DNA from 4 places in the Escherichia fergusonii ATCC 35469 genome. Region 1 is predicted to be linked to each of the others. Evidence: predicted binding sites of a transcription regulator. Region 1 holds the regulator's gene; each other region holds the start of a gene.
What was found. Region 1 encodes LexA, which represses DNA repair genes until DNA is damaged. Its sites were predicted from a motif close to TNCTGTATGTACATACAGNA; they were not measured.

Region 1 (5,612 bases):
TCACGCCCGACCATTACGCCATCCATATGCTGCAGATGCATTTTGGCTTCCTCCAGCGACTTGATCCCGCCGTTAATCGACATTGTTAAATGGGGGAAATCGCGCTTCAGCTGATAGACACGAGGATAATCAAGTGGCGGGATCTCCCTGTTTTCTTTCGGGCTTAAACCGGAAAGCCAGGCTTTACGGGCGTGGATGATAAACATCTCACACTCACCCTTACCGGAAACGGTGTTGATAAAATCACAAAGAAATTCGTAGCTGTCCTGGTCGTCAATACCAATACGCGTTTTCACCGTCACCGGAATCGACACCACATCACGCATCGCTTTCACGCAGTCCGCCACCAGCTGCGCGTTACCCATCAGGCACGCACCAAACATACCGTTCTGTACGCGATCAGACGGGCAGCCCACATTGAGGTTGATTTCATCATATCCACGCGCTTCCGCCAGTTTCGCACACTGTGCCAGCGCCGCCGGATCGCTACCACCCAGTTGCAATGCCACCGGATGCTCTTCTTCGCTGTATGCCAGGTAATCACCTTTACCGTGAATAATCGCCCCCGTGGTCACCATCTCGGTATACAGCAGCGTATTACGAGAGAGCAGACGCAAGAAATAACGGCAGTGCCTGTCTGTCCAGTCGAGCATCGGAGCAATGGAGAAACGGTAAGCGGGATAAGCGGTTTGTGATTCTGCTGACATGGCGATTTTTTAATCATTTGGTAAATGGGGGCGCTACTATAGCATAACGATTAAGCCAGAAGGCAATGCTCTGGTGAAGGGCTTGAGTAACCGGGGATCTCGGCGTTTAACAGAGAACATGATAAAGTAAGGACTTCCTTATTTCCCATATTTTGAGGTGCTAAATGGAAATGACCACAACGCAGGAGTTACTGGCGCAGGCTGAAAAACTCTGCAGCCAGCGTAATGTGCGCCTGACTCCGCAGCGCCTCGAAGTGCTACGTCTGATGAGCCTCCAGGAAGGCGCTATCAGTGCTTACGATCTATTGGATTTATTGCGCGAATCCGAACCACAAGCCAAACCACCGACGGTTTATCGTGCACTGGATTTTCTGCTGGAGCAGGGATTTGTACATAAGGTGGAATCCACCAACAGCTATGTACTCTGCCATCTGTTTGATCAGCCGACCCATACGTCTGCGATGTTTATTTGCGATCGTTGTGGCGCGGTGAAAGAAGAGTGTGCGGAAGGTGTGGAAGATATTATGCATACTCTGGCGGCAAAAATGGGCTTTGCCTTGCGGCATAATGTGATTGAAGCACATGGATTATGTGCAGCGTGTGTTGAAGTTGAAGCGTGTCGTCATCCTGAAAAGTGCCAGCACGACCATTCCATTCAGGTGAAGAAAAAGCCGCGCTAACAACATTGTCTTACAGAGGGAGTACATCCTTGTACTTGCAGGCATGAGGGTTACCAGCGATAGTCGTTACGGGTTTCCCAGTCTACGACCTCTTTTTCCGCCTGATCTTTCTGATAGCCATAACGTTCCTGGATTTTCCCCACCAGCTGATCGCGTTTGCCCTCAATGACCGTCATATCATCATCGGTCAGTTTGCCCCATTGCTCTTTCACTTTACCTTTCAACTGTTTCCAGTTACCGCCGACTTCGTCTTTATTCATATTCAAGTCCTCATCGTTAGGTTGTGAATAGCGAGAGTGTCGCGTCCAACATCGCTATGTTTTCTGCTGAACGTGAGATTAAGTGTAGTCAGGAATCTGGAATCAGAATTATTTATCAGAATTTTTAACCATCACGTTTCTGCAAACCAAGTGCCATTACACCAGTGACGACGCCAGATATAAGCCAGAGAAAGCCCTCGCAGTGCCAAAAATACGGTTAATGCCAGCCACAAACCATGATTACCCAGCCACGGTAAGGTCAGTAACGTAAGCGCGAATCCTGCTGCTGCGACCGCCATACTATTGCGCATTTCGGCGGCGCGTGTTGCACCAATAAACATGCCATCCAGCAGATAACACCAGACCCCCACCAGCGGCAAAATGACTTGCCAGAAAAGATAATGATCGGCCAGTTGTTGGATCTGGGTTAACGAGGTCAGTAAGGCAATGATATGTTCACCCGCCAGCAAATAAATCACAGAAAACAGCAACGCTACGATCCCCGACTGGCGGCACGCTGCACGCCAGACCTCCAGTAGCTGGCTCCCGTCGCGTGCACCGTACGCCTGACCTGAATGCGCTTCAACCGCGTAGGCAAAACCATCCAGCGCATAGGCGGTAAAGGTGAGTAGCGTCATCAGGACCGCGTTGACGGCGATAATGTCACTTCCCAGTCGCGCGCCAAGAACCGTTATTGCGCCAAAACAGAGTTGTAACAATAACGAACGCAGCATGATATCGCGGTTAAGTGCCAGCAGGCGGCGGAAGTTGCCTCGCCAGGCTGTTTTCAGCATTTCACCGGAGATACCGCGTAGTTTGAGGATTTTACGCACCATTAGCAGACCAATCAGCAATGTTGCATATTCCGCAATAACCGTCGCCAGCGCCGCGCCCTGCACGTTCATATGAAGCCCCATCACCAGCCAGATATCGAGCACAATGTTGAGGATATTACCGACCACCAGCAGAACAACCGGCGCACGGGCATATTGCACGCCAAGTAACCAGCCAAGTAATACCAGATTAGCCAGTGATGCCGGAGCACTTAACCAACGGATTTCCAGAAAGCGTCGTGCCTGTTCCAGTACAGCCTCACTGCCACCGACAATATGTAAAGCAAGAGCGATTATCGGTGTGCGTAACAGAGCAATTAATGCTCCAGCCCCTAATGCCAGCAACAGCGGTTGCACCAGTGCTCGTGCTAAAGCCTGAGGATTTTTTGCACCATAAGCCTGGGCGGTAAGACCGGTGGTGCTCATACGCAAAAACAACAGCAACATAAAGAGAAAGCTGGTCGCCGTTGCCCCTACAGCCACACCGCCCAAATAAACCGGACTATCAAGATGACCAATAACTGCCGTATCGACCAGACCCAGTAACGGGACGGTGATATTGGAGAAGATCATGGGTAAGGCAAGATGCCAGAGTGCTTTATCAGATGAGGTAAGGAATGCCATGCAGACAAGCCTGATGAGAAGAAGTGAAAAACAGACCGCGATGCCTGATGCATCGCGGTATTAAAAGCTTGATTACAGCCAGTCGCCGTTGCGAATTACGCCTACAGCCAGACCTTCAATAGTGAAATTCTGTTGACGAAGATCGACAACAATAGGTTTGAATTCACTGTTTTCTGGCAGGAGTTCGACTTTGTTACCCTGTTTTTTCAAACGCTTAACGGTAACTTCGTCATCAATACGCGCCACAACGACCTGGCCATTACGTACGTCCTGTGTTTTATGTACTGCCAGCAGGTCGCCGTCCATAATACCAATGTCTTTCATCGACATGCCGCTAACGCGAAGTAAGAAGTCCGCATTGGGTTTAAAGAGAGAAGGATCGACCTGATAATGGCCTTCAATATGCTGTTGTGCCAGAAGTGGTTCACCAGCAGCTACACGCCCAACCAGCGGCAGCCCCTCTTCTTCTTCCTGCAACAGTCGGATACCACGCGAAGCACCAGAAACAATTTCAATGACACCTTTACGTGCCAGCGCCTTCAGATGTTCTTCAGCAGCGTTTGGGGAACGAAACCCCAAGCGCTGCGCAATTTCCGCACGCGTCGGTGGCATACCTGTCTGGCTGATGTGATCCCGAATGAGATCAAACACCTCTTGCTGCCTGACCGTTAACGCTTTCATTTCGCCCCCTGGGTGTATATACAGTTATGCTGTGAGTATATACAGCGAAAGGCGAATTTGGAATCACAAAATACACGATAAACGAGAGTTTTAGCGAAATCTGGAAGCATTATCGGAAATGCGACCACAACAGGATGCCCCAGGTTATCAGTGCGACGATAATAGAAAGTAAAACGGCGGCAGACCCCATATCTTTGGCTCGCCCGGAAAGTTCGTGATATTCAGAACCAATGCGGTCAACCACTGCTTCGATCGCACTGTTAAGGATTTCGACAATCATCACCAGCATTACTGAACCAATTAATAATACGCGGGTAATCGCATCGACATCCAGCCAGCAGGCGATGACCACGCCTAGCAATACAGCGACGCTCTCCTGGCGAAATGCTGCTTCATTAACCCATGCAGCACGAAAACCTTTCCAGGAATAGCCTGCTGCTTTGATAATCCGGGTGAATCCAGTGGTATTATTGGCCATTGAAAGAACCTTTTTGCTTTATTAGCGTCAATAAAAAAGAACTGTTTACCCGTGTAATTCGGGTGACAACAACGCGACGCGAAGGTTGAAGGGATACAACAGAATTTCAACCGACTTTCTGCTATCCTTGCGGCGCATTTGCATTATTAACCAGAGGCTTTACATCGTTTATGTCCGGCTGGCCACGAATTTACTACAAATTACTGAATTTACCATTAAGCATCCTGGTAAAAAGCAAGTCTATTCCGGCAGATCCTGCCCCGGAACTGGGGCTCGATACCTCTCGTCCAATTATGTACGTTTTACCGTACAACTCAAAAGCGGATTTGCTGACCCTACGTGCCCAGTGTCTGGCGCACGATCTCCCTGACCCGTTAGATCCACTGGAGATCGACGGTACGCTGCTGCCTCGCTATGTCTTTATTCACGGCGGTCCACGCGTGTTCACTTATTACACGCCAAAAGAAGAGTCGATCAAGCTGTTTCACGACTATCTCGACTTACACCGCAGTAACCCCAATCTCGACGTCCAGATGGTGCCAGTATCGGTAATGTTTGGTCGTTCACCAGGGCGTGAAAAAGGCGAAGTTAATCCACCATTGCGTATGCTCAACGGCGTGCAAAAATTCTTTGCTGTTCTGTGGTTAGGCCGTGACAGCTTTGTGCGTTTCTCGCCGTCCGTTTCTTTACGCCATATGGCGGATGAACACGGCACGGATAAAACTATTGCTCAGAAACTGGCACGTGTCGCGCGTATGCACTTCGCTCGTCAGCGACTTGCAGCAGTTGGCCCGCGCCTGCCTGCCCGTCAGGATCTGTTTAATAAACTGCTCGCCTCCCGTGCGATCGCCAAAGCGGTAGAAGACGAAGCGCGTAGCAAGAAAATCTCCCATGAAAAAGCGCAGCAAAATGCCGTCGCATTGATGGAAGAGATCGCAGCTAACTTCTCTTATGAGATGATCCGTCTTACCGACCGTATTCTCGGTTTTACCTGGAACCGTCTCTATCAGGGCATTAATGTTCATAATGCCGAGCGTGTACGGCAACTGGCGCACGATGGTCATGAAATTGTTTATGTGCCGTGCCATCGCAGCCATATGGACTACTTGCTGCTTTCCTATGTGTTATATCACCAGGGGCTGGTACCGCCACATATTGCCGCCGGGATTAACCTGAACTTCTGGCCAGCAGGGCCGATTTTCCGCCGTCTGGGGGCATTTTTTATCCGCCGTACCTTTAAGGGCAATAAACTCTACTCTACTGTATTCCGTGAATATCTGGGTGAGCTGTTTAGCCGTGGCTATTCTGTAGAGTATTTTGTTGAAGGGGGCCGTTCACGTACTGGTCGT
Region 2 (5,612 bases), 500 kb from region 1:
ATAATGACGATGAGGAAAACAGGAGTAGTAATGAGATAACCGCAGTAGCTCATTGCCACGATATAAAACGCGGTTGCCGCAATTCCTGTTGCCGTTTTCCTGAATGCCGGTTTTTCCTGTGCGTTGGCGCAAGGGACTGGTTTTGCCAGCAAAAGATCGCGTATCACCAGTAAGACAGCGAGCACAATCAGAGCGCAGGCATAGAAAGTAGGGAAGGCACTTGCACCGGGATCCGTTTCAATGGCAGTTGCTGGAAAATCAGCGGCATTAATTATCACCGCGCCAGCAACCACACAAAGTAACAGCGCCACCACCACAGTGGATGAAAGGCGCTTGCGGTGCGGTACGGCGAGTTGAGCAACAGACTGTTTTGTGTTCATCGACCGTACCTCGGGATTATTTTTTCAAGCCCAGCCGAGTTAGTAACTCGTCAAAGTACTTTTCCTGTTCGTTGATTTGGGTCTGGAAGCTGGCACCATCAAGCCATGCATAGTTGAGATTCAACTTTTGCAGTGCATCCTGGAATGCAGGCTCTTCAGCCGTCTCTTTTGCGGCCTTAGCCAGAACATCAACCACATCCTGCGGCGTTTTTTGCGACACGATCAGACCGCGCCAGGTGCCGATGGAGAGATCAACGCCTTTCTCTTTTAACGTCGGTACGTCAGGCATGGTTTTCATACGCTCATCAGCCATCACTACCAGTGTCTTCAGCTTGCCGCCTTTCACATGGTTGATAACTTCACCTGGGCTTACGGAAACCGCTTCAATATGCCCGCCTAACAGACCTGTAATGGCAGGAGCTGCGCCGTCATACGGGACATGGGAAAACTTTGCGCCCGTTTTGTCTTCCAGTGCAGCTGCCGCCAGATGCCAGATAGCTCCGGTGCCTGAGTTACCAATGCGTACTTTTCCGGGATTCGCTTTGGCGTAAGTCATAAATTCTTCATAGCTATTCCACGGCGCATCAGAACGGACGGTGATAGCAGCCGGATCCGCGTTCAGACGGGCAATGGGTTTAAAGTCGCTGGTTTTAAAACGCACCATTCCGAGGCTGGGAAGGGTGGTCAGTTCAACCGTGCCTAAACCAATTTTGTAACCGTTAGGGCGGGCAGCGGCGATTTCACTCAGGCCGATAGCGCCGCCACCGCCAGGTTTATTGATAACCCCGATGCTGACGGGTAAATGGTTTTTGGCGGCATCTGCAAAGGCTCGGGCAACCAGGTCCGTACCGCCTCCGGCCGCGTAGGGGACGACTAACTCGATCTGTTTGGTTGGCCAGGAGGCCGCCTGCACAGGCGCAGTGCTGAGGGCAGCGCCGGCAAGAAGTACCATTGCAGCCATTTTTTTCGGTAAGGTAAGATGTTTTATCATTGCTTTTATATCCTTATTTATCAGTTAGTTGCTATTTAAATTGTTCCATGCATTCATAAACAGTACTGCATTTTCATAGACTTGCTCTGGCGTCATGCCGGGGCGATATAGCGCAGAACCGAGGCCAAAGCCGTTTGCGCCGTGGCTCAGATAACGCGCCATTGTGTCTGGAGTGATACCGCCAACCGGTAACATCGGAACGGATTGTGGAATAACCGCACGCCAGGCTTTGGTGACTTCAGGCGTAATTTGTTCAGCCGGGAACAGCTTGATGGCATTGGCGCCATGTTCAATGGCAGCAAAAGCTTCGGTGGGCGTAGCGACGCCAGGCGCACAATACATACCCAGCGCACGGGCACGACGGATCACCGCAGTATCGCAATGCGGCATCACGATAATCTGGCCTCCAGCCTCTTTAACCGCGACGACTTGCTCCACCGAAAGCACAGTTCCGGCTCCGACCAGGCAGTCCTTAGGCAGGGCGTCGCGCAGTAAACTGATACTTTGCAACGGCTCCGGCGAGTTCATGGGAATCTCAATCAGGCGAAATCCAGCGGCATACAGCTTTTCACCGATGGCGACAATCTCATCCGGTTTCACGCCGCGTAAAATGGCGACTAACCCGGTTTTTTGCAAAAGCGTATTAAATGGCATGAGTACATTCCCTGGCGTTGGTGGAGAGTAGCCCGGCAGCGTGGGCGATTCGCCATAACCCCTGTTCAGTGGCATTAGGAATGGCGTGTAGCTGTCTGTCGGGAAAAACGTGGCTGAATGCTTGTGAATAGCGGCTGTTCAGAGTGGCGCTACCGATTAAGGCGATCGGTGTTGTGGCGGGTAAATCACGTAGCAAACTGGATGCCAGACCGCATAATTCATGGCCTATCAGTAATCCTGAAAGATAATCCCCCTGTGAGGACGGCGTAAGATTACTGGTCAGCAGGCGCGAACGGGTCGAAAATAGCGTCGATAATAATCCGGTCTGATGATGCTCTTGTGCTGCTGTCAGCCCGTGGGCGAAGGCATCCCAGTGCGGTTCATCTCCCGAACGCATGGTGGCACCGAGAATCGAATGGCGGGATAAAACATCAAATAACTCGCCAGTCATAAAGGTTCGGAAATCGGTAATGGTGTTGTTTTCAACTACAGCCCATTTCGCATGTGTGCCAGGTAAGCCAATCAGCACAGGCATACCCTGATGGATTGCGTTGTGCAGGGCCGGTTCCATCGAGATAGCACCGAAGATTTGTGTCTCTTCACCACGCATCACTTCGGGCATTTCACCTTCTTTAATCACGCCAGGAATGATGTGCAGCATTGTCTGCTGCTGGTGGATAACAGGCGTCAACTGCTTTGCCAGACCCTCAAGAGTGACCGGGCAAGGTAAATAAGCTGCTGGTTGCCACCCTTGCGCACTGCCGATCATGCCGCAAGCCAGAACCGGGCATGGGGATTGTGCCAGCCAGTCGCCGCAGACACGTAAAAACGTATCGTGGAAAGCGTCCTCACGTGTTGCTGCCTGGGAGGGTAATTTCATGATCCCCCACGGGAATTCACGTTTTTCTTGTGGATTTGGTGAGTCACCAAAACGCCATGCCCGAAGCGATGACGTTCCCCAGTCCAGGGCAATAAATGAGGTGTTTCCCGACATTAGCCGTTTCCTTTAGTCATGGTTTATTTATTTTTGTGGACGTGCTTACCCCAGCCCAGTTCAGCGGATATCTCTTCTGCACAGGATTTGACGTAAGGTGCCAGTTCTTCCAGACGCGCCAGTGACATATACGTAGTGGTACTGGCGACAGAAATAGCCGCCACAATTTCATCCCGGGCGTTGTATACCGGCGCTGCAACGCAACGGATAGTCGGCTCGTTCTCTTCCAGATCAAAAGCAAAACCACTGGCGGCATAACGACGCATGTTCTGAATAAATGTGCCCAGTTTTGTTTCATCACCACAGGTCTTAAACAGCGTGCGCCACTCTTCTTCTGTTCGGTTGAGGATCAATGCCTTGCCGATGCCGGTGATTGCCAGTGGCATGCGATGGCCTGGGCGTGAGCGCATTTCCAGCCCGCGCTGGCTGTTGATCTTCTCCAGATACAGCACTTCGTCGCCTTCAACGATCCCCAGATGCACGGTGTCCAGGGTGTAACGGGCAAGGCGTTGCAAAACGGGCTGGGCAACTTCGTACAGCGAGGTGCTTTCCAGTGCTCTGGCACCGAATTCGATCAGTTTGGCACCCAGTTGGTAGCCCTGCGTTGGGACATGGCGCAGGTAGCGTTGTTCCACCAGAACGGTGACTAAACGATGGGTTGTGCTCCGGGTCGTGCCGGTGAACTCGCCGATACTTTTCAGGTCATGGCAGCCGTTATAAACAGCATTAAGAACCGCCAGTCCGCGTAATAACGTTTGTGCGCCTGCGGTGGTTGAAGAGGTTTCTGCCATACGTTTCTCCTGATGATATTGCTGAAGTGTTCCACATAATGAAGTGGGGAAAAGGTGATATATCCCACAATATAAACTTCATCTCATATTGTGGGATAAAATAATGAAAATTAACGATCGTTTTGCGTAGCGCCTCGCAGGAAACTTCTTTCAAACTGGACGTTTGTACAGCACAATTCTATTTTGTGCGGGTAAGTAATGAGGCTGGAGGCGTTGTGGATATCTCAATCATGGTTTACGCAGTTATTGCGTTGGTGAGCGTGGCGATTGGCTGGCTGATTGCCAGTTATCAGCATGCGCAGCAAAAAGCCGAGCAATTCGCTGAACGTGAAGAGATGGTCGCGGAGTTAAGTGCGGCAAAACAACAAATTACCCAAAGCGAACATTGGCGTGCTGAGTGCGAGTTACTCAATAATGAAGTGCGCAGTCTGCAAAGCATTAACACCTCGCTGGAGGCGGATCTGCGTGAAGTCACCACGCGGATGGAAGCTGCGCAGCAACATGCTGACGATAAAATTCGCCAAATGATCAACAGCGAACAGCGCCTCAGTGAGCAGTTTGAAAACCTCGCCAACCGTATTTTCGAGCACAGCAATCGCCGGGTTGATGAGCAAAACCGTCAGAGTCTGAACAGCCTGTTGTCGCCGCTACGTGAACAACTGGACGGTTTTCGCCGTCAGGTTCAGGAGAGCTTTGGTAAAGAAGCACAAGAACGCCATACGCTGGCGCATGAAATCCGCAATCTCCAGCAGCTTAATGCGCAAATGGCCCAGGAAGCCATTAACCTCACTCGCGCCCTGAAAGGCGACAATAAAACCCAGGGCAACTGGGGCGAAGTGGTGCTAACCCGCGTACTGGAGGCGTCTGGTCTGCGTGAAGGGTATGAATATCAGACTCAGGTGAGCATCGAAACCGACACGCGTTCGCGAATGCAACCAGATGTCATTGTGCGGTTGCCGCAGGGCAAAGATGTGGTGATCGACGCCAAAATGACGCTGGTTGCCTATGAACGTTATTTCAACGCTGAAGATGACTACGCACGTGAAAGCGCGCTACAGGAGCATATCGCGTCGGTGCGTAACCATATCCGCTTACTGGGGCGCAAAGATTATCAACAACTGCCGGGGCTGCGAACCCTGGATTACGTGCTGATGTTTATCCCTGTTGAACCCGCTTTTTTACTGGCGCTTGACCGCCAGCCGGAGCTGATCACCGAAGCGTTGAAAAACAATATCATGCTGGTTAGCCCGACCACGCTGCTGGTGGCGCTGCGCACTATCGCCAACCTCTGGCGCTATGAGCATCAAAGCCGCAACGCTCAGAAAATAGCCGATCGCGCCAGCAAGTTGTACGACAAAATGCGCTTGTTTGTCGATGATATGTCCGCGATCGGTCAAAGTCTGGACAAAGCACAGGACAACTATCGTCAGGCAATGAAAAAACTCTCTTCAGGTCGCGGAAATGTGCTGGCGCAGGCAGAAGCGTTTCGCGGTTTAGGGGTAGAAATTAAACGCGAGATTAATCCTGAATTGACTGATCAGGCGGTAAACCAGGATGAGGAGTACCGTTTACGATCAGTTCCGGAGCAGCCGAATGATGAAGTTTATCAACGCGATGAAGAATATAATCAACAGTCGCACTAGCTCTTTGGGGGTAGTGAGGCCGGGCGGAAATGTAGGGCAATGACGCCCAATCTGTTACACTTCTGGAACAATTTTTTGATGAGCAGGCACTGAGATGGTGGATAAGTCACAAGAAACGACGCACTTTGGTTTTCAGACCGTCGCGAAGGAACAAAAAGC
Region 3 (5,612 bases), 2.2 Mb from region 1:
ACATACCACCAATTAACAACTCGAAAGCTCTAGATGGTATCATGTAGTAAGAAAATGAAGGGTTAGTGAATGTTAGATATTGAGAATACCCAATGGATAACAAAAGGGAAACTATGAATATAACTGTTCCCTTCTTAAATTTAAATGCTATGGTTAATATTATCGGCCAAAGAATGTAAAACTGTTCTTCAACAGATAATGACCATGTGTGTAAAAGCGGGAGATTGTCTGTAGACTGGTCAAAGTAACCACCAGTGTTCAACATGAAAAAGAAATTGCTTAATGAAAGCAACGATGCAAGAGCACTATTTATGAATTCTTTAAAATCTGTTTGCATCATGAAGAAATATGATGCAATGAATGTCACTGCAACTACTAATAGTAGAGTTGGGTAAATTCTTTTTATCCTTCGCAGATAAAAGTCTTCATAGCTAAAGGTCCCGTCTTGTAATTTAGGATATATGATTCCAGTGATGAGATATCCAGAAATAACAAAAAAAACATCAACACCTATAAAACCGCCGCTTATTTTTTGTACACCAATATGGTACAAGATAACCATCAGCACGGCCAATGTGCGCAAACCGTCAATATCAGGTCTATATTTCACAGATTTCATACTATTCTCTTGGTTTACCTGCCCTAAAACACTTCTGGCTTTATGCAGGATGTTTTGACTAAATGTTTGAAGAGATGACAAATTTTATCATCTAAAAGCTCTTTTATCGACAAGCAAAAAAATAAGAAAACATAGATTGGATAGCTGTACCATAGCGTGATCGTGTTACCAATGATACTAAGTTGACGTATTTGGTTGTGTAATCTGAGACGAACAAAGCTTTGCACTGGATTGCAAGGCTTTGTGCTCTTCGATATGGGTTAAGGTGGATCACTCCACCTTTTCATCAAGCCAATCTGCCCACCACTGCATCATTTCTCTGCGCTTATCGTGGCAGATGCCTCACTATCACACGGTGATGGTTCATTACTGGTTTGCATAATGGATAGAGAACTGCGGATAAAAGATATCCCAAAACCCCAAAATCTCATCTTTAGGATTTGCAGAAAGGGAGGCGTGAACAAATACCTGCGCATGAAAGCGGAACTAGTCCAGATGTGATGTTTGTGGTGATCACATACATCATTAACGATGCTCGTTATGGTGAGTTTGATGACTACCCGCTGAAGTGAAAATTGTGTTGTGTACCAAATTGCGTACCAAACTAAAATCACAAATCATGAAACCCTTGTTTATGGCGGTTCTCAGGGGTGTTTCGCGTAATCGTGAAACAAAAAAGTTGCTTGCTGCTTGCCGTCATTCATCATTAATCGCTGTCCGTTACTCTCTTTTAGCGCGCGCCAGAACGCTTAAGAGTATCAAAAATTGCCATCCTGGCGTACTCATATCAACAGTCAACCCGGCGTTCACCCGAAAGCCTGATTTTCGCCAGACAACGTGGCACATGTGCGAGACTGCTCACATAATAATCACTATTTTGTTGTGATTTTGGTTCATCTCATTCACTGTATGAAAACACAGTAAATGACGGAGGAAGTATGGATTACGAGATTAAGCAAGAGAAGAAACGCACTATTGCCGGGTTCCATCTGGTTGGACCGTGGGAAAAAACGGTAAAGCAAGGTTTTGATCAGCTCATGATGTGGGTTGAGAATCATAACATTGAGCCGCTGGAGTGGGTCGCTGTCTATTACGATAACCCGGACGAGGTGCCTGCAGAAAAATTACGTTGCGATACAGTGGTGACCGTGCCAGAGAATTTTTGTCTGCCGGAAAACAGTGAAGGGGTGAACGTCACTGAAATTGCGGGTGGACAATATGCCGTTACTGTTGCCCGTGTTCAGGGGCATGATTTCGGCACGCCATGGTATCAATTTATTAATAGCTTGCTGGAAGATTCTCAGTATCAGATGGCCCACAAACCGTGCTTTGAGGTTTATTTAAACAATGGTGCTGTCGATGGTTACTGGGATATCGAAATGTATGTACCGGTACTGCCTAAATAATGGCGCAGATCAACACAGAGCGGGTTAAAGCTGCCCGCTCTGCTGTCATTCAGTTAGTGAATATGAGTACAATTGCGCATTCGTAATTCCTTCGGGAGTGTGTCGAGTGCGTGCCGACAAATCTTTAAGTCCTTTTGAAATCCGTGTCTACCATCATTACCGTACGGTTCACGGTATCCGGGTCGCGCTGGCGTTTGTTCTGACCTTCCTGCTGACTCGTCTGCTAAATATTCCGGAAAGTACCTGGGCACTGGTGACCACCGTTGTGATTATGGCGCCCATTTCGTTTTGGGGAAATGTAGTTTCACGTGCCATACAACGTGCCGGAGGTACGATCTTAGGCTCGATATCCGGCCTGATTGCACTGCAACTTGAGCTCTATTCTTTACCATTGATGTTGGTGTGGTGTGCCGCTGCTATGTTCCTCTGCGGTTGGCTGGCGTTAGGCAAGAAACCCTATCAGGCGCTGTTGATTGGCGTAACGCTGGCAATTGTGGTGGGAGCGCCTACGGGCAACATGGATGTGGCGTTGTGGCGAAGTGGTGATGTCATTCTTGGATCATTGTTGGCAATTATTTTTACCGGTATCTGGCCACAGCGGGCGTTTATGCACTGGCGTATCAAATCTGCGACCTTTTTGACTGACTATAACCGCCTGTACCAAACTGCATTTTCGCCAAATTTAATTGAACGTCCGCGACTGGATAAACAGATCCAGGAGTTGCTGAATGAAGTCGTGAAAATGCGAGCGCTGCTGGCACCGGCCAGTAAAGAGACTGGCATACCAAAATCGATTCTTGAGGCTATTCACACGATTAACCGTAATCTGGTCTGTATGCTTGAATTGCAAATCAATGCTTACTGGGCCACGCGAGCAAGTCACTTTGTTTTGTTGAATGCACCAGATTTGCGTCAGGCGCAGTCTACGGTACAGCAGACGTTACTGACTATTGTGCATACGCTTTATGATGGTCAGCCTCAGACCGTTTTTGCCAATACTGAAAAATTGAACGAAACGGCGGCGCAGCTTCGACAATTAATTGAACATCATCATGCGTTGGACGTGGCTGAAACCCCTATTCATGGCTATGTTTGGCTAAGCATGGAAACTGCACGACAACTGGAGTTGCTTTCGCATTTAATTAGTCGGGCATTGCGCAAATAATGAGCATGCAAGGTGAATAACGCCGCTGCTGCTTCGATTCAGCATCGTTTACGGGTATGATAACGCCCAGGGATAAAATCATTGTCATCTGCAACGGCTAAAAGTAATGTTTACCCTTAAGCGGTTGCTCATACGAATCCGACTCTCACTTTATCAGGGGTATAGAAATGGAAACTAACAAACCTTCTTTCCAGGACGTGCTGGAATTTGTCCGTCTGTTCCGTCGTAAGAACAAACTGCAACGTGAAATTCAGGACGTTGAGAAAAAGATCCGTGACAACCAGAAACGTGTTCTGCTGCTGGATAACCTGAGTGACTACATTAAGCCGGGTATGAGCGTTGAAGCTATTCAGGGCATTATCGCCAGCATGAAAGGTGATTATGAAGACCGTGTTGATGATTACATCATCAAAAATGCTGAACTTTCGAAAGAACGTCGTGAGATCTCCAAAAAGCTGAAAGCGATTGGCGAACTGAAAAACGGCGAAGCAAAAGCAGAATAACGCTTTATAGACTCTGAATAATTCAAGTTGCAGGCAGACGCAGTACATGCAACTTGAAGTATGGCGATTATAGTGGTGAGGATCGTTCTGATCCTCACCATACTTTTTTTTATGCAAGCACTTCCTGTAATGCCGGTTCTGGCAAAGCAATACGCATCACATCACGCGCAATCATTAACTCTTCATTAGTGTTTATTACTGCAACTTTAACCATTGCCTGTTCTGACTGTATAAAGGTTGCATTGTGCTGATTTTTATCGGCATCAATGCTCAACCCAAGGAAATGTAGATTGTTGCAAATTGCTGCACGCGCCCTGGCAGAGTTTTCCCCGATACCGCCAGTAAAGATCAGGGCATCCAGTCCGCCCATTTGCAGGACGTAGCTGCCAATGGTGGCGCGGATGCGTTCAGCAAAGAGGGCGAGTGCCAGTTGCGCCTGCTGATTACCATTTTCTGCAGCCTGTTCAATATCACGAAAATCGGGTGAAACCCCGGAAACCCCTAACAACCCCGATTCATTATTTAAGAGTTGGTTCAGCTCTTGCGGTGTTTTACCTTCACGCAACGCAATCCACGGTAAAATTGACGGATCAATATCACCGCTGCGAGTCCCCATCATGACGCCTGATTGTGGCGTAAATCCCATAGACGTATTGACCGATTTTCCGCCTTTTATTGCACAAACACTGCTGCCGTTACCAAGATGACAACATACTACCCGCAATGCACTGAGAGGTACGCCCAGTTTTTCCGCTAATTTACCACTGACATACTTATGGCTGGTGCCATGAAAACCGTAGCGGCGAATTCCAAGTTCGTGGTAGTAGCGCCAGGGCAGAGGGTAAATATAAGCTGGCATTTCAAGTGTTTGATGAAAAGCTGTATCGAAAACGGCGATTGTTGGGGCTGAGGGAAGCAACTGGCGGAAGATATTTATCCCCAACAGGTTGACCGGATTATGTAGAGGTGCAAGTTCCGCAAGACGTTCAATCTCTGCCATAACATCATCTGTCACCAGCGCGGAATCCTTAAACGTCTCACCCCCATGGGCTACACGATGCCCGGTAGCATCGATATCATGTAAGCTATTAATAATCTTCCGATTAATAAGCTGTTCAAGCAATAAAGTGACGGCTTCACGATGATCGGCGACAGGGGTAATTTCTTGCCATTTCTCGGTCGCTGTTTTGACTACAAGGCGTGCATCCGCAAGACCAATACGTTCAATTATTCCCTGGCATAAGATTTCGCCTTCCGGCATTGCCAGTAACTGAAACTTAAGCGATGAGCTGCCCGCGTTAATCGCCATGATTTTATGTGACATGAAGAGCCTCTACATTCAAATAAGTAAATATTTCGTCCAGTCCACTTTTGGCGACTGCGCTGGTAATGAAAATCTGCTGTGCTCCGGCTTGTTTGAGCCACTGTTCAGTTCGTGAAACATTTTGCTCGTCAGCCAAATCTACTTTGGTGAGAATACCAATTGTTGGTCTGTTCATCGGTCCGGTAAATCCCGGAGAAAAGGGCGACCATGTGGCATTGGCATTCAGCACCAGAGCTATAACATCTGCCTCACATGCGCTAACCAGTAGCGCACTGTAAAGTCTGCGGTTTTCCAGATACTCGCCGGGGGTATCAATCGTGGCAGGCGTCCAGACAATGGCCTGAGTTTTCTGATAACGTAGCGTTTCACCCCGCATCCACTGTGTCAGGGAGGTCTTCCCGCACTGGCTTGGGCCAATTAACATCATACGTTTCATCATGCTACGTCCGGGTAATGGGGCAGGCGGTAAAACGCAGCATTTCCCCCAGCGTACGCGTTACCTGTTTTAGTGCATATTCAACGGCGGAGACATCGCCTGTCAGTACTACTGAACCGGTAAAACGATCAAGAAAGCCTATCTCTACCGCACCGGATT
Region 4 (5,612 bases), 800 kb from region 1:
CCCGCTGGGGCGTTTTCTGCGGGAATTTACCTGTGACCGTCCTGACCTGTTTAAACGCAGCCCCGTAAACCGGCATGCGGTACTGAAAGAAATGGCCGGAGACCCGGAATTACAGAAATGGCGGGAGAAATATCTGGATATTTACCCGCAGGACCCTGTTCCGGTCAGCCGGGCGGCACCGGTGGCGCGGGAATGGCGGGAAATTCCCCGCACGGAGCCTGACCCGGAAATCACCCCGGATAACAGTTACCGCAATTATCTGTAATTAAAAAACGACACCCGAAAAATTAAATGTGCGTATTCGCGCAGGGATACGCACGTCTTCAGGAGACGCAGATATGCCTTATCAGTTAATGCAACCGGCACGGAATGCAGTCATCTGTCACAGGGAGGAAAACAAATGAAAACCCCCTTACCGCCCGTCTTACGCGCTGCCCTTTACCGTCGCGCTGTCGCCTGTGCCTGGCTGACCGTGTGCGAACGTCAGCACCGCTACCCGCATCTCACCCTTGAGTCACTGGAGGCGGCCATCGCCGCTGAGCTGGAAGGCTTTTATCTGCACCAGCACGGTGAGGAAAAAGGGCGTCAGATAGCCTGTGCCCTGCTGGAAGATTTAATGGAATCCGGCCCCCTGAAGGCCGCGCCGTCGCTGTCCTTTCTCGGGCTGGTTGTGATGGATGAACTCTGTGCCCGTCACATAAAAGCGCCGGTACTGCACTGAAGGAGAACAACACCATGAAAATGAACGTAACCGCCACCGTCAGCCATGCACTCGGCCACTGGCCGCGTATCCTCCCGGCGCTGGGGATTCAGGTGCTGAAGAACCGTCATCAGCCCTGTCCGGTCTGTGGCGGGAGTGACCGCTTCCGTTTTGATGACAGGGAGGGGCGCGGCACCTGGTACTGCAATCAGTGTGGTGCCGGTGACGGCCTGAAACTGGTTGAAAAGGTGTTTGGTGTTTCCCCGTCCGATGCGGCCGCAAAGGTGGCTGCCGTGACCGGCAGCCTGCCCCCGGCTGACCCGGCAGTGACGACCGCCGCTGTTGCTGAAACAGACGCTGCCCGGAAGAACGCCGCCGCACTGGCACAAACCCTGATGGCGAAAACCCGTCCCGGAACCGGTAACGCCTACCTGACCCGCAAGGGCTTTCCCGGCCGGGAATGCCGGATGCTGACCGGCACACACAGAGCCGGTGGCGTGAGCTGGCGCGCCGGTGACCTTGTGGTGCCACTGTATGACGACCGCGGCGAACTGGTTAACCTTCAGTTAATCAGTGCTGACGGCCGTAAGCGCACCCTGAAAGGCGGACAGGTCAGGGGCACCTGTCACATCCTTGAAGGACAGAATCAGGCCGGAAAACGTCTGTGGATAGCGGAGGGATACGCGACCGCACTTACCGTGCATCACCTGACCGGTGAAACGGTGATGGTGGCGCTTTCTTCCGTGAACCTCCTTTCTCTGGCCAGCCTTGCCCGGCAGAAGCACCCCGCCTGTCAGATTGTCCTTGCCGCTGACCGTGACCTCAGCGGTGACGGCCAGAAAAAAGCCGCCGCAGCCGCAGATGCGTGTGAAGGTGTTGTTGCCCTGCCGCCGGTCTTCGGTGACTGGAATGATGCCTTCACGCAGTACGGCGGGGAGGCCACCCGTAAGGCCATTTATGATGCCATCCGGCCACCGGCTGAAAGCCCGTTCGACACCATGAGCGAAGCGGAGTTTTCCGCCATGAGTACCAGCGAAAAGGCCATGCGTATCTATGAGCATTACGGCGAGGCGCTCGCGGTCGATGCCAACGGCCAGCTTCTGTCCCGCTATGAAAATGGTGTCTGGAAGGTGCTGCCGCCACAGGACTTTGCCCGGGATGTGGCCGGGCTGTTTCAGCGTCTGCGCGCGCCATTCTCCTCCGGGAAGGTGGCCTCCGTGGTGGACACCCTGAAGCTGATTATTCCGCAGCAGGAAGCCCCCTCCCGCCGCCTGATTGGCTTTCGTAACGGCGTGCTCGACACGCAGAACGGTACGTTCCACCCGCACAGTCCGTCACACTGGATGCGTACCCTGTGTGATGTGGATTTCACCCCGCCGGTGGACGGTGAAACGCTGGAAACCCACGCTCCCGCGTTCTGGCGCTGGCTTGACCGTGCTGCCGGTGGTCGTGCGGAAAAACGCGACGTGATTCTGGCCGCACTGTTTATGGTGCTGGCAAACCGCTACGACTGGCAGCTCTTTCTGGAGGTGACCGGTCCCGGCGGCAGCGGCAAAAGTATCATGGCCGAAATAGCCACCCTGCTGGCCGGTGAGGATAACGCCACGTCGGCCACCATTGAGACGCTGGAATCCCCGCGTGAACGTGCCGCGTTAACTGGCTTCTCACTGATACGCCTGCCGGACCAGGAAAAATGGAGCGGCGACGGAGCCGGACTCAAGGCCATCACCGGCGGCGATGCAGTGTCCGTTGACCCGAAATACCGGGATGCGTACTCCACGCACATCCCGGCGGTGATTCTGGCCGTGAACAATAACCCGATGCGCTTCACCGACCGCAGCGGCGGCGTGTCACGCCGGCGGGTGATTATTCACTTCCCGGAACAGATAGCCCCGCAGGAGCGCGACCCGCAGCTTAAGGACAAAATCACCCGCGAGCTGGCGGTCATCGTGCGTCACCTGATGCAGAAGTTCAGCGACCCGATGCTCGCCCGGTCACTGCTTCAGTCCCAGCAGAACTCAGACGAGGCACTGAACATCAAACGGGATGCCGACCCGACGTTTGATTTTATCGGCTATCTGGAAACCCTGCCGCAGACCAGCGGCATGTATATGGGGAACGCCAGTATCATCCCGCGTAATTACCGTAAATACCTCTATCACGCCTATCTGGCCTACATGGAGGCAAACGGCTACCGGAATGTACTCAGTCTGAAAATGTTCGGGCTGGGGCTGCCGGTGATGCTGAAGGAATACGGACTGAATTACGAGAAGCGCCATACCAAACAGGGGATACAGACCAACCTGACACTGAAAGAGGAAAGCTACGGCGACTGGCTGCCAAAATGTGACGACCCTGCAACAGCCTGACCCACCTGACCGGCATCTGCCGGTCTTTTTTTATCCCTGAATTCCCCGAAGGTGAACAATCCACTGTTCACCCTTCACCGTATGTTCACCCGTTATCACACTGAAATTAAAAGAGAAAAATGAAAGGTGAACAGTGTGAACAATCAAATCAAAAAAAACTTTTTTCTCCCTGTGCGATTTTCAGTACGGGGGATTAATCACCGGTATGAGTCACACCGGCAGAATGCCGGAGGTGAAGAATCGAATGTTCACCCTTCACCCATTATTCACCACCTATCACTATGAAATAAAAGGAGAAAATCAAAGGGTGAACAGTGTGAACAGTTCTTTCGAAAAAAAATTTTTTCCTGTACGATATAGCATCAATCCAAATAAAAATACGCTTTCATTTCACATTAACTTACAGCCATTGGTATACGATTAGGTATACGCATAAAAACTGAATTAAATAAAATCATTAAAAATCAAAGCAATACAATATTTATTCAAACTCCGCCAGCCCACCAAAATTCTCCATCGGTGATTACCAGAGCCATCCGATGAAGTCCTGAAAGCCTGCATGGCGCAAGCCCTGCGGGCTTTTTTGTGCCTTCAATTTGTCTCGCAAAATCTCAAGCAAACTAATTTATTCTGAACTTTTTAAGCCCATTGTCAGGCCCAACGAAAAGAACCATCGTTTTCATTGGGTCTAAAAGCATGGAGACGACTCATGGCAATGACGCTCCTCTGGAACATCAGAAAAAACAGCGAGAAATTCCCATGAGGCCAATACCAACACTTTCTGTTAGTTGCCGAGCGTAGGTGGAATGTAAAGAAAGACAGAGCCATAGAAGTGTGTGCTGACGATATTTCGCACTCATAAAATAAATCAAATGGATACGCGAAAGCGTAGCCTTTTTCTTGGGCTGTGGCGGCAAAATGGCGACAGCGAATTTGAGTAGTGACAATAAAGAACCATGTAATGCGGATTGCGACTGATGACAAATGCAAATTGCCTGATGCGCTACGCTTATCAGGCCGACTAACCTCCTGAAATGCATTGTATTTTATTGACATTTCAGAACGAACAAAACATTTACCCCGCATCCGGCAGGAACAATGCGCAATTTATCAAGAATCTGAACCCGCGTATTGCGAATTCAGTCTGCTTATGCGTACAAAAATATAATCCTCAAGCTCTACCGTTCTCACATCATTGATGATGTAGGCGTGCATCTGAATAGTAGATGCGAAGTGCCATATCTTGAATACTGGTTAGAAATACAGTATAAAAACTGTATATACGTCCAGTTAAGAGGCAATGCGCAATGTTCGTGGAACTCGTTTATGACAAAAGGAATTTTGATGGTCTGCCTGGTGCAAAAGAGATCATTTTAGATGAACTGAGTAAGAGAGTGCACCGGATCTTCCCGGATGCAGATGTCCGGGTTAAACCGATGATGACACTGCCAGCGATTAACACGGATGCCAGCAAACATGAGAAAGAGCGGATAAGTGCCGTCGTTCAGGAAATGTTCGAAGAAGCGGAATTCTGGCTGGTAAGTGAGTGATATCCTGGAAGATCCGCTTCAACCGTATATTGATATCGCTGTTGCGGATCTGCGCCCATTCTCGCCCTGCAGCTACGGGGAACAAGTCAGTTTTTTAACTACTACGGCATCCCCATAGGCTATTACATAGGTAACCTGCCATTTTGGCCCCTGCGCTTCGTATGAGCCCGTCATAATTCTGGCGTTAACAACCGCATTCGCACCACTTTTTTTTGCCGTTTCAAGTAACTTTTGAAACACGCTTGTCTCTCGCTTTGTTATGTCACCAGCAACGTTTTTAATAACGTATTCAACAATACCGAGAGACTCCACCACATCATACCCCGGCAATGAGGGAAGAGTGGTGCAGCCCTGCGTCATAAACGTGTTTTCACGCGCTCCACCAAGTTTGTCAAAAAGTCCCATGTTCCTCCTGAGTAGCTCAAATATGAGTTCGCTTCATCCGGTTTGGTGTAAATGCCCCATTGCCGTATGTTGTCATGATTCGCCTGGCAGAGCATCCCACTTTAATTATCTCGCCAACAAGCAGAGGAACACGATGCCATAAAAGACGGTATTCCTGCGATAATCATAAAATTTGGCTATAGAGCCACATGAAAGAGTCAGGATAGCCGCCTGTCGTTGTGTTTCGATTTATATACCTACACAATTGGCAATATCACCCACTGGATTTATTAATCCCAAACTATTGCGTCATACTCAAAATAGTGCGGATATTGCGCGCACTGGTGGCGATAATATCAATCACACCAGTACGTAATGCTCCCATAATTGACATTGCTTTGGTGTTCTCGGAGGCGATAGCAATAACGCACGGGATCTGGCGTAGCTCTTCAATACTCAACCCGATGACGCGATCGTCCATCACGGTATTGACATGTTTCCCCTGGGCGTTGAAGAAATCATACCCCGCTATATCGCCCGTGACCCCCTGATTGAGACTGGCATCGTTGATCTCCTGCGGCGTAAACCAGCCCAGCTTCACCATATAGC

Region 2: rmuC (DNA recombination protein RmuC) is a predicted target of LexA. The motif match lies at 3,964-3,983, and genes of this name have one in related genera.
Region 3: sbmC (DNA gyrase inhibitor SbmC) is a predicted target of LexA. The motif match lies at 1,523-1,542, and genes of this name have one in related genera.
Region 4: EFER_RS02365 (DinI-like family protein) is a predicted target of LexA. The motif match lies at 4,342-4,361, and genes of this name have one in related genera.

The regions. Positions count from the first base shown of each region.
Region 1 is NC_011740.1:4,233,315-4,238,926, reverse strand. It holds gene dusA (tRNA dihydrouridine(20/20a) synthase DusA) at 1-707, opposite strand, end outside; gene zur (zinc uptake transcriptional repressor Zur) at 872-1,387, shown strand; gene EFER_RS20630 (CsbD family protein) at 1,438-1,647, opposite strand; gene dinF (MATE family efflux transporter DinF) at 1,779-3,104, opposite strand; gene lexA (transcriptional repressor LexA) at 3,177-3,785, opposite strand; gene EFER_RS20615 (diacylglycerol kinase) at 3,895-4,263, opposite strand; gene plsB (glycerol-3-phosphate 1-O-acyltransferase PlsB) at 4,434-5,612, shown strand, end outside.
Region 2 is NC_011740.1:3,735,883-3,741,494, reverse strand. It holds gene EFER_RS18285 (tripartite tricarboxylate transporter TctB family protein) at 1-380, opposite strand, end outside; gene EFER_RS18280 (Bug family tripartite tricarboxylate transporter substrate binding protein) at 397-1,371, opposite strand; gene EFER_RS18275 (2-dehydro-3-deoxy-6-phosphogalactonate aldolase) at 1,396-2,025, opposite strand; gene EFER_RS18270 (2-dehydro-3-deoxygalactonokinase) at 2,015-3,019, opposite strand; gene EFER_RS18265 (IclR family transcriptional regulator) at 3,043-3,810, opposite strand; gene rmuC (DNA recombination protein RmuC) at 4,026-5,453, shown strand; gene ubiE (bifunctional demethylmenaquinone methyltransferase/2-methoxy-6-polyprenyl-1,4-benzoquinol methylase UbiE) at 5,548-5,612, shown strand, end outside.
Region 3 is NC_011740.1:2,075,375-2,080,986, reverse strand. It holds gene EFER_RS10210 (acyltransferase family protein) at 1-619, opposite strand, end outside; partial or broken gene EFER_RS24900 (HumD family translesion DNA polymerase) at 941-1,191, shown strand; gene sbmC (DNA gyrase inhibitor SbmC) at 1,558-2,025, shown strand; gene EFER_RS10195 (FUSC family protein) at 2,132-3,190, shown strand; gene EFER_RS10190 (DUF496 family protein) at 3,358-3,693, shown strand; gene EFER_RS10185 (acetate/propionate family kinase) at 3,803-5,017, opposite strand; gene pduV (EutP/PduV family microcompartment system protein) at 5,007-5,453, opposite strand; gene pduU (propanediol utilization microcompartment protein PduU) at 5,458-5,612, opposite strand, start outside.
Region 4 is NC_011740.1:445,959-451,570, reverse strand. It holds gene EFER_RS02380 (hypothetical protein) at 1-265, shown strand, start outside; gene EFER_RS02375 (DUF5375 domain-containing protein) at 401-721, shown strand; gene EFER_RS02370 (primase-helicase zinc-binding domain-containing protein) at 736-3,069, shown strand; gene EFER_RS02365 (DinI-like family protein) at 4,377-4,619, shown strand; gene EFER_RS02360 (heavy metal-binding domain-containing protein) at 4,692-5,024, opposite strand; gene EFER_RS02355 (sugar-binding transcriptional regulator) at 5,305-5,612, opposite strand, start outside.